DNA from 2 places in the Sorangium sp. So ce887 genome. Region 1 is predicted to be linked to the other one. Evidence: riboswitches for the same ligand, from Rfam matches in the RefSeq annotation. Region 1 holds a riboswitch; the other holds the start of a gene.
What was found. A riboswitch is a leader RNA that binds a small molecule or an ion and turns the genes downstream of it on or off. The one in region 1 is predicted to bind cobalamin.

Region 1 (7,212 bases):
CGCCCTGAACCCCGCCGTCCTCGGCGAGCTCACCGCGGCCTTCCACGACCTGCTCGCGCCCGCCGAGGGCAACGAGGTCCGCGCGGCGGTGCTGACCGGCGCCGGCAAGGCGTTCGTCGCCGGCGCCGATATCGCCGAGATGGCCGCGATGAACAGCATCGCCGCGAAGCGGTTCGCCGACGCAGGCCACCGCCTCGGCGACCTCATCGAGACCGCCCCGTTCCCCGTGATCGCCGCGGTCAACGGCTTCGCGCTGGGGGGCGGCTGCGAGCTCGCCCTCGCCTGCGACTTCATCTACGCCGCGGAAGGCGCCAAGCTCGGCCAGCCCGAGGTGAACCTGGGCGTCATCCCAGGGTTCGGCGGCACCCAGCGGCTGCTGCGACGGGTCGGGCCCGGACGCGCACGCGAGCTCATCTACTCAGGCGACATGATCACCGCCGAGCAGGCGCTCTCGTTCGGGCTCGTCAACGCCGTCTTCCCGGCGACCGAGCTCCTCGCGCGCGCCCGCGACACCGCCCTCAAGATCGCCTCGCGCGGGCCGCTCGCCGTCGCCGCCGCCAAGCGCGTCATCCTGCGCGGCGAAAGCCTCGACCTCGCCGCCGCCAACGAGCTGGAAGCCCAGGCCTTCGCCGCGCTCTTCGGCAGCGACGACCAGCAGCTCGGAATGAAAGCTTTCCTGGCGAAATCGCAGGCCGCGTTCATCGGAAAGTGAATTTCCGAGCCGCACGCCAGAGGGCAAAAAAATACCGCGCATCATGCTGGAGGGGGGCCAGACATGACCGCGGCAGGGGGACCGCGGCGGCGTCGTGAACGCCCGCCGCGGTGCTCAAGAAAACCCGCACGCGCTCCGGGCCGGGGGGGGAACCGCGCCGGTGCGCATGCGGTGATCAGAGTGTGGCATCCGAGAGCAGGTTGTCGATAACAAAGTGCAAGGCATGCACGCGGGTGAGCGGATTGCGCCCGGCACGAGGACAGCCAGATGACCGCACAGCGCAGACGCCGCCCATTCCCGCGAATGCGCGTTCGAGCCGGGCATACCCGTGCACGGGAGACACCCTCCGGCGGAGTCCATTTTCGCGTTCTCGGAAAGGAGAACACGAGAGCCCGCCGCCCCCTCGCGGCGGACGCCGCGACGAAGGGAGCCAGGCACGGAACACCTGCTCACAAGTAAAGAGCCAGGACAAACAAGGCACACTGCCGCGAGAAAGCCACCGGGGCGTGCGCCGCGCGCACGGGGCGTGCACGCTCCGAGAGGGCCCAGCACCTGCGCCGCGCGCACGGGCGGCGCACGCCCCGAGAGGACGCCGGAGCCAGCAGCGACCCTGAGGTGAGCAAGTAAAGAGACTTTAACTACAGAAGCACAAGGCTTGCAGCATTTTCGAGAAAGCTTTGCCTCGTGCGTCTCGGTCAATTTCTCCTTCTCCTTCTCCTTACCTTCTCCTTCTTCGATTCCCCCATTGCACAGGGCGCGATCACGCGTGGAGCTGCCGGTCGGCTCGACAGGACGGCGCCATCCGCGCACGGCACACCGCGGCAGCGCCGGACCGCCCGCTCGTCATGCGGCGAGGGCGCGGCGCGATTCAGCGCGGGCACCCCCGCCCCGCCGAACGTCCGGACGAACGGAGCGCTCGACGGCCAGCAGCGGGCCGGACGGCACGAGGCGGGAGCTCGCACGCCCGGCGCGTCACGAGCGCGGTCCGGCGTGAGACGCGCGCCGCGAGACACCCGCCGCGAGACACCCGCCGCGAGACGAGCGCCTCCTCGTGATCGCGGCGCGACCTCCTTGACGCCGGGCGCGAAACGGGACTACCGAGCTCCATCTGACAATCTACGCCTCGGGTGCCCTCAGGGCATAACAGGGAAGCCGGTGCGAAACCGGCGCGGTACCGCCACCGTGAGTGGGGAGCTGCCTCCGAAGACCACTGGGCCTCATGAACAGGCCTGGGAAGGTGGACGCAGCGCTGGGAGCTCGAACAGCTCCCTGAACCCATGAGCCGGGAGACCTACCCGAGCCCCCCACGAGGTGCAGCTTGCGCACGTCTTCGTGGCGTTCGGGTGCGGACCTCACCCGGAGCGCCGAAATCGGTCCCCACGGCCGTGCCGTGTCCATCGCCTGCGTGTTCCTGGTGACGCTCCTCGCGGCCCGGCCCGCGGCCGCCATGCACCTCGCGGAAGGCGTCCTGCCGCTCGGCTGGTGCGCGGTCTGGAACGCGATCGCCCTGCCCTTCGTCGCGATCGCCCTCCACCTGCTCCGGCAGCGCACCCGGCAGGACGTCTTCTACAAGCCGTTCGTCGGCCTCGTCGCCGCCGCCGTCTTCGCGATCTCGTGCATGCCCGTGCCGGTGCCGACCGCCGGGACCTGCTCCCACCCGTGCGGCACCGGGCTCGCCGCGGTGCTCATCGGCCCCTGGATGGCCGTCCTCGTCACCGTGGTGGCGCTCCTCATCCAGGCCCTCTTCCTGGCGCACGGCGGGCTCACCACGCTCGGCGCCGACGTCGCGTCGATGGGCATCGCGGGCGCGTTCACCGGGTACCTCGCCTTCCGGCTCGCGCAGCGCTGCGGCGCGAGCCTCTGGGTCGCGGGGTTCCTGGCCGGCGTGACCTCGGACTGGGCCACGTACGCGACCACGGCGCTCGAGCTCGCGCTCGGGCTCGCTGGCGAAGGGTCGGTGACGTCCATGTTCACCGGCGTCGCCCTCGCCTTCGTCCCCACCCAGCTGCCGCTCGGCCTCCTCGAGGGCGCCATGACCGCGGGGGCCCTCGTCTTCCTGCGCTCCAGGCGGCCCGACATCCTGGAGCGGCTGCGGGTCGTCCCGCTCGCCGCGGGGGCGTCGTGACGCGGCGGGTCGCGCAGCGCGCGCTGCCCGCGTTCGCACGGCGCGCGCGCGCTGCGGCGCTCCGGCTCACCGCCGCGCTCCGGCTCACCGCCGCGCTCCGGCTCACCGCCGCGCTCCCGGCCGCCGCCGCGCTCGGGCTCGTCGCGTGCGGCAACGCCTCCTGGGACGGGGTCGACGAGGCCGTGATCCGCCGCGTCGCCGAGGACGCGGGGCGCCACGACACGGGGCCGCTGTTCGCGGGCTTCGAGGGCGATCTCCTGCTCTTCGCGTTCCTCTGGGCGGGGCTCCTCTCCGGCTTCGCCCTGGGCTACTTCTCGCGCGTGCTCTTCGTCGAGCGCGCCGGTCAGCCCGCCGGCAAGCCCGGCGGCGAAGGGCTCCGTGCCGACTGATCTCCCCGCGCGGCTCCGCGACGTGGATCCCCGGCTCCGCCTCGGGGCCGCCGTGGCCGCGTGCTGCGTCGCCGCGGGCGCGCGCTCGCCCTGGACGCCGGCCGCGCTGCTCGTCGTCGCGTGCGCGGCCCTCCGCCTCCAGGGCGTGACGGCGGGCGCCGTCCTCCGCGCGTTCGCGCCCGCCGCGTGGGTCGGGGGGCTCGCGGCCGCGCTCGCGCTCGCGCTCACCCCGGGGGAGCCGCTCCTCGCGGGCGCGCCGTTCCCGCTCGACGCCCTCACGCGCGAGGGGGCCGGCCGCGCCGCGACCATCGCCGCGCGCGTCCTCGCGGCGGCCGCGGTGCTCCGGTGGCTCGCCAGCGCCACCGCCCCCGCCGAGATCGAGGCGGCGCTCGCCGGGCTCGGCGCGCCCGCGGCCCTTGTCGAGCTGCTCGCGCTCGCGCGGCGCTTCGCCGGCGTGCTCCAGCGCGCGGCCGACGGCGCGTGGAGCGCCGCCGCGCTCCGCGGCGGGTTCGCGCACCCGCGCGCCGCCGCGCGCTCGGCCGGCGCCGTCGCGGGCGTCGTGGCGCTCCGGACCCTGGAGCGCTCCGAGCACGCCGCCCTCGCGATGCAGCTCCGCGGCTACAAGGGAAAGCTCCCCGTCGCCGACCGCCGGGCGAGCGCGCCCGCCGCGAACCTCGCGTTCGCCGCCGCCGCCCTCGCGGCGCTCGGGCTCAGCGTCGCCGCCGGGGAGGCGGGATGAGCGCCATCGCCCTGCGCGCCCCCCGGATCGGCTACCGCGGCGCCGAGCCCGCGCTGCGCGACGTGCGCCTCGACGTCGCCGAGGGCGAGTCCGTGGCGGTGCTCGGCGGCAACGGCGCCGGCAAGACCGCGCTGCTCCGGGCGCTCGTCGGGCTCCTCCCCGTGCCCGGCGGCAGCGTCGAGATCTCGGGCCGCCGCGTGGGCTCGCCCTCGGACGCCGTGGCCGCGGGCGCCGCGCTCGTGCTCCAGGACCCGGACGACCAGCTGCTCGGCGCGACGCTCCTCGACGACGTCCTGTTCGGCCCGAGGAACCTGGGCCTGCCCGCGCCCGAGGCGCGGCGCCGCGCCGAGGCGGCGCTCTCCGCCGTGCAGATCGCGCACCTCGAGGGCCGCGCGATCGAGGCGCTGAGCTTCGGCGAGCGCAAGCGCGCGTGCATCGCCGGGATGCTGGCGATGCAGCCGCGCGTGCTCTTGCTCGACGAGCCGACCGCGGGCCTCGACCCGGAGGGCGAGCTCTCCCTCTGCCGGACGCTGCGCGCCCTCTCCGAGCAGCAGGGGACCACGCTGGTCGCCGCGACGCACGCGGTCGATCTCGTGCCGCTCTTCGCGACGCGCGCGATCCTGCTCGGCGACGGGCAGGTCCTCGCGGACGGGCCGCCGCGGGAGGTGTTCGCGCGCGGGGAGCTCCTCGCGCGGGCGCGGCTCAGGCGGCCCTGGGTCGCGGAGCTCTGGACCCGGATGAGCCCGTCCCCCCCGCGGGGCCACGCAGGCCTTCCGCTCACCCTGGAGGAGGCGCTCGCATGCATGACGATGGGCTCCTGCTGATCGGCCACGGCAGCCGCGACGCCGCGTCGAACGCCGAGTTCGAGGCGCTCGTGGCCGACTACCGCGCCTCGCGGCCCGGGATCGTCGTGCAGCACGGCTACATCGAGCTCGCGACGCCCTACCTCGCCGACGCGCTCGCGGCGCTCGCGGCGCGGGTGTCCCGGGTGGCGGTCGTGCCGCTCTTCCTGTTCGCGGCGGGTCACGTGAAGAACGACATCCCGCTGGCGCTCGAGCAGGCGCGGGCCGCGCACCCGGGCGTGCGCTTCTCGGCGGCGCGGCACCTCGGCGTGCACCCGGCGCTCGCGGAGGTCGCGTTCGAGCGCGCCGCGTCCGTGCTGCCGGACGACCCGGCGGCGCGGGCCCGGACGGCGCTCGTCGTGGTGGGGCGCGGGGCCAGCGACCCGGACGCGAACGGCGATTTCTGCAAGATGGCGCGCCTCATCGGCGAGGGCCGCGGGCTCCAGCTCGTCGAGCCGACCTTCATCGGCATCACGCGGCCCTCGGTCGAGGAGACGCTCGATCGCATCGCGCGCCAGCGGCCCGAGCGTGTCGTCGTCCTCCCCTACTTCCTCTTCGCCGGCCGGCTCATGACGAAGCTCGCCGAGCAGGTCGATCGCTTCGCCTCGACGTACCCGTGGATCCGCGCGTCGCTCGCGCCCCACCTCGGCCTGTCGAGCGCGCTCTTCGGGCTTGTCGACGAGCGCGCGCGCCAGGCGCTCGCCGGCGAGTCGCCCCTCCCCTGCGACACGTGCATGTACCGCACGGCCATGCCGGGGCTCGCCCAGGAGGTCGGCGGGCTCAAGGCGATGCTCTACAGCGTGCGCCACACGCTGACGCACACGCAGGCGTCGAACCACCTGCACGCCCACCGCCCGCTGCGCAAGCACGTGCTCGTCTGCGGCAACGCCGACTGCGTGGACCGCGGCAGCCTGGCGCTGCTCGAGTCGCTGCGCCGTCGTCTGAAGCAGGCCGGCCAGCAGCAGCAGATCCGCGTGACGAGGACGTCGTGCATGGGTCGCTGCGGCGAGGGGCCGACGGTCGCCGTCTACCCCGACGGGGTATGGTACCGCGGCGTCCGCGAGGAAGACGCCGAGGACCTCGTGGAGGAGCACCTGCTCGGCGACCGCCTCGTCGCGCGGCTCGTCGACGACATCATGCAATGAGGCGGAGAAGACGAACCGCCACGAGAGATGAAGTAGGGAGAGAAGATGAACCGCCAAGTGTGCCAAGAAAGAATGAAGAGAGAACAGATCTCTCCCTTCTCTCTTGGCGTCCTCGGCGCCTCATTTTTTTTCGCTTCATTCAAACATCTTCTCGCTTTAGGAGACAACCGATATGGCCTGTCACGAAGTCGCCGCGCTCCGCCTGGGGCTCATGAACATCCTCGGCATCGACGACCCCGCCGAGCGCGCGCACGAGCTCGCCGAGCTCGGCCCTGCAGCGGAGGCGCCGGGGCCGGTCTCGGCGATGCTGCGCGCCGGAGATCTGAAGAACCTCTCGCGCCTGTTCGAGGGGTCGCTCGTGGAGCTCCAGGAGAAGGTCGCGAAGACCCCCGCGGGCGACGCGAAGCTCGCCTACCTGCGCTCGCTCCTCATCCTCACGAAGCAGGTCGAGCTCGACCTCCGCGCCCAGGTCGACGGGCTCGGCCGGCTCTACCGGGAGCTCGAGGAGATGCACGACTTCGTGCACGAGATCTACCCGGCGGAGTGAGCGGAGCAAACCGATGGCTCAGGGCAACCCGAAGATCAGGATCGCCCACGCAACGCCGCTCGGCCACGGCGCCCGGCTGCTCCGCGTCGAGCGCGTCGACGGCGCCGAGCTCGGCTTCGCCGGCGGGCAGTACGTGATCATCAACACCGGCGTCACCCTGCCCGGCGGCAAGCTCGCGAAGCGGGCCTACTCGCTCCTCTCGAGCGACGCCGAGCAGCGCGCCGTCGAGATCGCCGTGAAGCGCATCGGCGCCGGGCCGGGGTCGAACGTGCTCAACGACCTCCCCGCCGGCGCCGAGCTCGAGTGGAGCGGCCCCTGGGGCAAGCTGCGGCTCCCGCCGGGCTTCTCCGGCCGCGCGCTCTTGATCGCGACCGACACAGGCATCACCGCCGCGCTCGGCATCGCGCAGAGCGCGGCCGCCGCCGGCGCGGCGCAGCTCGACCTGCTCTGGCTCGTCGAGTCCGAGGACTACTTCCTCTCCGAGCCGTTCGTCCGCGAGCGCCTCCCCGCCCCCGTCCGCCTCTCGGTCGCCCGCGACCTCCCCCCGGTCGGCCACCCCGAGCGGCCGGCGCGCGCGTGCGCGCTCGTCAGCGAGCAGCACCTCTCCGCCGGCCCCTACGACGCCGTGCTCTGCGCGGGCGACGGCGCCGTCCTCTACCCGCTCCGCGACCGGCTGACCTCGCTCGGCGCGCCGGAGGGCAGCGTGCTCCTCG
Region 2 (7,212 bases), 1.0 Mb from region 1:
CGTACGCCCCTCCTGGACCCCTCCCGAGGCGTCAATGAAGAGCACCTTTCGCTTTCTCGACGCCGGCTTGTCGCGGCTCAGTACGAGGAGCGCAGCGGGGCCCCTCCTCGCTGGCAGCAGGTTGGCAGGGAGCCCGACCACCGCGTCAAAGAGGTCGTCCTGCAGCATTCCCTTGCGGATTTCCCCCTCGGTTCCTCCGCGAAACAGCACGCCGCCGGGCGCCAGCATCGCCATCACCCCCGAAGGGTGGAGGCTGGCGAGCATGTGCTGCAAGAAAGCGAATTCACTGCGGTTTCTAGGAGGCACGCCATACCGGAAGCGCGCGTGACGGTCGCGCTCCACCACGTCATGCCCCCCCCACGAGAGGCCGACCGGCGGAACGCAGAGGACGCGGTCGTGCTGCACGAGATGCCCGTCCACGGTGCTGCGCGGATCGCGAAGCGTGTCACCCCTGTCGATCTGTGCGTCCGGCAGACCGGCCAGGAGCATGTTGATCCTGGCGAGCGTCCAGGCTTCGATGCTCTTCTCCTGACCACGGAGCGAGAGGCTTCGCCCGTCTCCGCCGCGGCGCTCGACGTAAGTCGCGCACGCGACCAGCAAGGCGCCGTAGCCGCACGCCGGATCGTAGATACGCATCCCCTCGGAGGGGGCGAGCAGCTCCGCCATCAGCTCCGCGATCGCGATCGTGGGGTGGGGCTCACCGGCGCGCTTCGCGTCCCGGAGGTCCATCTCCTCGAGAAACATCTGGAAGGCGCGCCCCAGCGTGTCGGGCGTGGCCAGATCCCCGTCTCGAAGCGACATCCCCGAGAGGAGCTGGACGAGCCTGTAGAGGAGGCGGAGGCGCTCCCTGCGATCCCCGAAGCGTCGCTCGTCCGTGAAGTCAACCCAGGAAAGCACGCCGTCGAGAGCCGGATTGCTCTCCTCGAGCGCCGCACAGGCCCGGTTGAGCGCCAGGTCGACCTCCGGAAAGCTCCCCTCCACCGTCGCCCATCGCGCGTGGACCGGCACGGCGACGTTGAACGTGGAGGGTTCCGCGTCGTTGAGGCGCTTCAGGAGGAGCAGGACGGCGATCGTCATCCGGTGCTGCCCGCTCGGACCGAGCGCGTGCCGAAGGAGTTTGTCTGCCTCGAGCAGGCAGCCCACGATCTGTTCCTTCGTCAGCCGACCGTCTTGCGCTGCGCTCCTTGGGCCGAGCCGGGCCGCTACGGCTCCCTGTGCTCCCGCGGCGCCGCGCGCCGCGCTCTCAGGGGAGCGGTCCTCCAGCAGACGCGCGACGAGGACGGTCTTGTCACGCCCGCGAGCGTCGAGGCCGAGCGCACGGCACAGCTCCTTCAGCTCATCGATGCGCAAAGCGCGCAGCAGCTCCTCGACCTGCAGCTCCGGCGCCGAGAGCATCGCGTCGATGATCGCCGCCTTCTTCCGCCGGTCGGGCAGGTCGACCCCGAAGCGGTCGGCCAGGGCCGTGAGATCAGCCCGGGGGAGCAGCAGCAAGACGTCGCGGGGCGTCGGCATGGCTGCGCGAACGATACACGCGCGCACCGCGGGTCGCGAGCCTGCCTCCTTCCGCCGCCGCTGCCGCCGCTGCCGCCGCGAACGTCATTCCCTCGCCCCCGCGCACGCCAGGGTCGCGCGCTCGGCCACGCGGGCTTGAGCGCAGCACCCCCTCACTCCCAGTACAGCGTCGCCCGCCCGATCGCCGTGAAGGGCCACCCCGGCGAGTAGTGGATCCCCGTGACCGCGGCCGGCTCGTACGGCAGCCGCGAGTCGCTCGCGAACTGGACCTCGCGCCACGTCGTGTCGAGGAGGTTCTGGATGTCCACGGCCACCTCGACGTTCCTCCACCGGAGCCCCGCGTTCGCGTCGACGACCGTGAACCCCTCGGCGGTGAGCGACTCGTCCTCGGTCGCGGGCCGCGCGCCGATCGCCTTGATCCGCAGGGCGGCGAACGGCGTGAACGCGCCGAACGTCGGGCGGACGCCGACCCCCGCGGTCAGCGTCCGGGTCGGCGCGAGGGCGACCGCGCTCGCGTTGCCGGCGTTCACGCGGAAGCGCGCGCGGGTGAAGGTCGCGTCCACGTCGGCGAAGAGCCAGCTCCCGAGCCGGTAACGCGCGCCGATCTCGACCCCGTAGCGCCGCGTCTGCCCCGACGCCTCGGTCACGCCGGCGTCGCCGCTCCAGACCAGCTCGGAGTCGAGATCGAGCAGGAACCCGGCCGCGCTCAGCGAGAGCCCGCGCACGGGCGCGACCCGCGCGCCGACCTCGTAGCCCGTCGCGGGGGTGATCAGCGTCGCCGCCCCCTGGGCCAGCACCACGCCCCGGGCGTCGTTCGAGTGGAAGCCGCGCCCGTAGTGGGCGAAGAGATCGACCCCGTCGATCGGCGAGACGATCGCCGTGAGCTTCGGGAGGAGCTGCATCTGCCCCTGGGCGCCGCTCGACCTGTTCCCGGTCGCCTGGAGGTCCTCGCGCAGGTCGTCCACGTTGACGTCGATCCACTGCCCGCGCGCGCCGAGCACGAGGCGGAGCCAGCGCCGGAGCCGGGCGTCCTGCTCGACGTAGACGCCGATCTGGCCCTCGTCGATGTGGGTCCGGTCCCTCTCCTCGAGCCGCTCGCGCGCCTGGTCGTGGTGGAGCGACTTGTCGATCCCGTCCGCGCGGAGCTGCGCGCCGAGCGAGGTCGTGAACCTCGCCCCCCCGAGCTCGAACTGCTTGCGGAACCGGAGATCGGCGCCTGCGACGGTGCGGTCGTCGTTCTGCTCGATCTGATCGCCGTGGACGGGGTCCTCGCTGAAGAACGTGAAGTTCGAGTACAGCGTGAAGCGATAGCTGAGGAGGTAAGCCATCGCGCTCAGGTCGGCGTCCCGCCACGCGGTCGAGAGGGAGACGGACCCCATGTGCCGCGCGGTCGACCCGCCCTCGGTCGGATCGACCGCGCCGAAATGATCGATGCACGGCTGTCCGAAGGCGGAGGGCGGGGGGTTCAGGCCGCCCTGCTCGCCCTCGCCGCACACGGCGCGCGCCGGGATCTGGCCGGAGCCGGACCAGGTCGACCCGTAGGACATCCAGGTCATCTGGACCTTCCCGGCGCCGCCGAGGTCGTGCGTCGCCCTCAGGAACACGTTGAAGCGCTCGAGCCGCTCCGGATTGAGGAACGGCCCGTCGTTCCGGTAGACCTCCGCCGCGGCCACCGCGCGCCAATCGTCGCCGAGATCCGGCGAGGCGATCACGAGGCCGCGCAGGATGCCGTACTGCCCCACGCTGAGCTGCGCGGTGCTCTCGTCGAGCTTCTCGGCGAAGCGGAGGTTGACGGCGCCCGCCGTGCCGAAATCGCCGATGCTCGCGTAATAAGGCCCCTTGTAGCCGTCGAGCCCTGTCACGAGCTCCGGGATCATGAAGTAGAGGTCGGTGAAGCCGTGCCCGTGGCCGTGGCTGACCAGGTTGACGGGCACCCCGTCGACGAAGAAGGCGACGTCGGTCCCGTGGTCCGCGTCGAAGCCGCGCAGGAAATACTGGTTCGCCTTGCCGCCGCCGGCGTGCTGCACGGCGAAGAGCCCGGGGACCGCCTCGAGGATGTCGCCCGGCCGGAGCCTCGGCCTGAGCTCGAGCTCGCGGTACCCGACCGAGACGCGCGAGGCGGCCTCGCTGCCCGGCTTCTCCGCCTGCACCGTGACCTCGAGCGCGCCCCCGTCCGCGGGTGCCTCCGGCGGCTCGACCTCGGCGCGCGCCGGCCGCGCGGTTGCCAGCAAGAGGGCCAGTGCGGCGATCCAACGGAGCGGATGGCGGTGTTCGTGGCCGTTCGTGACCGTCTCGCGGAGCATTCGTGTCCTCCTTCGCTGCAATCGCGCGGAGCGGCGCCGGGCCGCTCGTGTCGAGCTCCGCGAGGAAGAAAAGGCGAATCCGGCGCGATGCGCTGGACCGACCTCTCGCCCCCACGGGCGACCGAAAGGCATCGCGGGGGGCGGTTCGGGATCCGGGACGTGCGCAGAGATGCACCGGCTCGGACCTAACCGCCTCCCTCGAGGCTCCCAGGTCGAACCGGCATCGGATGTCTCCCCGTCGCCGGGCGCTGGCAGGTCTTCGGGCTCGCGAGCGCTCCGGCCGGGCCGGCTTCCTACTGTCCACCGCTTCCCAGCCCTCGCGGGCCAGTGCTTGTCGTGGGAGGTCGTTCTCGCTTACCGCTGCGGGGCAGCCCCGGAATTTCACCGGGTTCCCTATTCAGCCTGGACAGGCGCCCAGGCACCAGCGCGGGCGCACCCTACGGTAGCGCCCCTCCGGCTGTCAATCGCTCCCGCTCACCTCGCCCGCTCCGCTCGCAGGTCTCGCGCCGCGCGCGGTCCGAACGTTCGAGCTCTAGCGAGGATGGGCTCGCTCCTCCGTGGAACGCGTGCTAAACGGCCGCCGCTGTATATATGCCGCGTAATGACCTCCGCAACATCGCCATCGTCGCCCACGTCGACCACGGGAAGACGACCCTCGTCGACCACATGCTCCGCCAGTCGGGCGCCTTCCGGGAAAACGAGGTCGTGGCCGAGCGGGTCATGGACTCGAACGACCTCGAGCGGGAGCGCGGCATCACGATCCTCGCGAAGAACACGAGCATCCGGTACCGCGGCGTCAAGATCAACATCGTCGACACCCCCGGCCACTCCGACTTCGGCGGCGAGGTCGAGCGCACGCTGATGATGGCCGACGGGGCGCTGCTCCTCGTCGACGCCGCCGAGGGCCCGCTGCCGCAGACGCGGTTCGTGCTCTCGAAGTGCCTCCAGCGCGGCTTCCCGATCATCGTCGTCATCAACAAGATCGACCGGAGCGACGCGCGCGCCCACGAGGTGCTCTCCGAGGTGTTCGACCTCTTCTGCGATCTCGAGGCGAGCGACGGGCAGATGGACTTCTCGACGCTCTACGCGGTCGCGAAGTTCGGCCAGGCCAAGCGCGAGCTCGAGCACGAGGGCACGGACCTCGTGCCGCTCTTCGAGACCATCCTCGAGCGGGTCCCCGGCCCCTCCGGCGACCCTGACGGGCCGCTCCAGGTCATCGTCTGCAACACGACCCACGACGACTACGTGGGCCGGCTCGCGGTCGGCCGCGTGGTCCGGGGCACCGCCCGGTCCGGCGCCGACGTCGCGCTCCTCGGCGAGGACGGGCAGTCGCGCGGCTACGTGAAGATGCTCTACGCCTACGAGGGGCTGAAGCGGGTCTCGGTCGAGAGCGCCGTCGCGGGCGAGGTGATCGCCATCGCGGGGCTCGATGCGGTCACGATCGGCGACACGATCGCGGATCCGGCGAGCCCCGAGGCGCTGCCGCGGATCGTGGTCGAGGAGCCGACGATCAAGATGAAGATCGGCGTGAACACGTCGACGTTCGCCGGCAAGAGCAAGCAGTCGAAGTACCTGACGAGCCGTCACCTGAAGGAGCGGCTCGAGCGCGAGGCGATGAAGAACCTCGCCATCCGGGTGGAGCCGACCGAGGTGCCCGACACGTTCGTGGTGCTCGGCCGCGGCGAGCTCCAGCTCGCGATCCTGGTGGAGACGATGCGGCGCGAGGGGTACGAGATGCAGCTCTCGAACCCCGAGGTCGTGACGCGCGAGATCAACGGCGAGGTGATGGAGCCGGTCGAGCTCGTGGTCGTGGACGCGCCGGACACCTACGTCGGCATCGTGACCGAGCGCCTCAGCGGCCGGCGCGGCCGGATGGTGAAGATGACGAACCCCGGCTTCGGGCGCGCGCGCCTCGAGTTCCGGGTGCCGTCGCGCGGGCTCATCGGCTTCCGTGGCGAGTTCCTGACGGCGACGCGCGGGACGGGCCTGCTCAACACGATGTTCGACGGCTGGTCGCCCTGGGGCGGCCCGATGATGCGCCGCCCGACAGGCGCCATCGTCGCCGATCGCATCGGCGTGGCGACCCCGTACGCGCTGCACCACCTCCAGCCGCGCGGGATGTTCTTCATCGTCCCCGGCGTCGAGGTCTACGAGGGGATGATCATCGGCGAGCACAACCGGCCGAACGACACCGACGTCAACGTGATCAAGGAGAAGAAGCTCTCCAACGTGCGCAACCACGGCAAGGACGAGAACGTCCTCCTGGCCAGCCCGCGGCTGCTCACGATCGAGACGGCGATGGAGTGGATCGACGGCGACGAGCTCGTCGAGGTCACGCCCGACGCGGTGCGCGTCCGCAAGAAGGTGCTCGCGTGCAACCGCCGGGAGCGCCGCGAGGACGCGATCGAGCAGTCGCAGGCGGTGGAGTGATCGGCCGGGGGCGCCCGGCGGCGAGCGCCCCTCCCCTGCCCGCCCGGGTGTAGACTCCCGGGGATGAGAACGACGCTGCTTTCAGCGCGGTTGGCTTCGCTCGTCGCGCTCGCGGGGGCGAGCGCCTGCGGCGGGAGCGTGGTGGTCGACGGCTCCCCGGGGGGCGACGACGGCTCCGGGGGCGCGAGCGCGACGTCGAGCGCGAACGCGACGTCGAGCGCGAGCGCGAGCGCGGGCCCGCAGACGGCGAGCTCCAGCGGGACGGGCTCGGCCGAGTCCGTGAGGGCCTCGTGCGATTTCTTCTGCGAGCTCTTCGATGACACGGCGTGCCGGGAGCCCGGCTGTCGCGAGGCCTGCGTCGCTCTGCTCTCGGAGCCGCGCCCCTGCAACGACCTGACCGCGCCGTACTTCGACTGCATGGGCGGGATCGTCCACATCGGGTCGTTCACGACCTGCGAGGAGATCTCGGCGTGGCTCGATCCGCTCTTCGAGTGCCTGGGCTCCCGCGAGTCGGCGTGCGACACCGATTTCGTGTACATGGACTGCGCGCCTGCCTTCGAGGCGCACAGGGAGTGTCAGCTCGGCCAGGGCCGGTAGCCGGGAGCGCGCGTCACCGGGTCTCGCGCGGCCGCGCGCCGGGCCGCAGGGCGCCGCGCAGCGGCCCGAGGGCGTCGATGACGAACGCGACGACCGCCTTGACGCGCGGCACCCCGCGCGTGTCGCGGTGCACCCCGAGCCACAGCGCGCGCTCGGGCGGGGGCGACGGCGGCGAGAGCAGGCGCAACCCCGCCGTCGCGTCGCCCAGGGTGCGCGGCAGGCAGACGAGCCCGACGCCGGCGGCCCCCATGGTCGCCTGGGTCTCGCGGCCGTTGGTGCGGGCGGCGACGCGGGCCTTCGCGGCGACGGCGCGCAGCCATGACAGATCGGCGATGGCCGGCGGCTCGTCGTTCATCGTGACGAGGGCGTG

Region 2: linked by a shared signal. The riboswitch ahead of WMF36_RS05365 (TonB-dependent receptor) and the one ahead of WMF36_RS01675 (energy-coupling factor ABC transporter permease) in region 1 are both predicted to bind cobalamin.

Annotation. Positions count from the first base shown of each region.
Region 1 covers NZ_CP150354.1:413,072-420,283, reverse strand. The annotation lists gene WMF36_RS01680 (enoyl-CoA hydratase/isomerase family protein) at 1-712, shown strand, start outside; cobalamin riboswitch at 1,821-2,025, shown strand; gene WMF36_RS01675 (energy-coupling factor ABC transporter permease) at 2,103-2,837, shown strand; gene WMF36_RS01670 (hypothetical protein) at 2,834-3,226, shown strand; gene WMF36_RS01665 (CbiQ family ECF transporter T component) at 3,216-3,965, shown strand; gene WMF36_RS01660 (energy-coupling factor ABC transporter ATP-binding protein) at 3,962-4,789, shown strand; gene WMF36_RS01655 (CbiX/SirB N-terminal domain-containing protein) at 4,765-5,952, shown strand; gene WMF36_RS01650 (DUF3209 family protein) at 6,125-6,499, shown strand; gene WMF36_RS01645 (FAD-dependent oxidoreductase) at 6,513-7,212, shown strand, end outside.
Region 2 covers NZ_CP150354.1:1,430,895-1,438,106, reverse strand. The annotation lists gene WMF36_RS05370 (N-6 DNA methylase) at 1-1,512, opposite strand, end outside; gene WMF36_RS05365 (TonB-dependent receptor) at 1,665-3,815, opposite strand; cobalamin riboswitch at 4,061-4,243, opposite strand; gene typA (translational GTPase TypA) at 4,407-6,245, shown strand; gene WMF36_RS05355 (hypothetical protein) at 6,309-6,842, shown strand; gene WMF36_RS05350 (LysR family transcriptional regulator) at 6,856-7,212, opposite strand, start outside.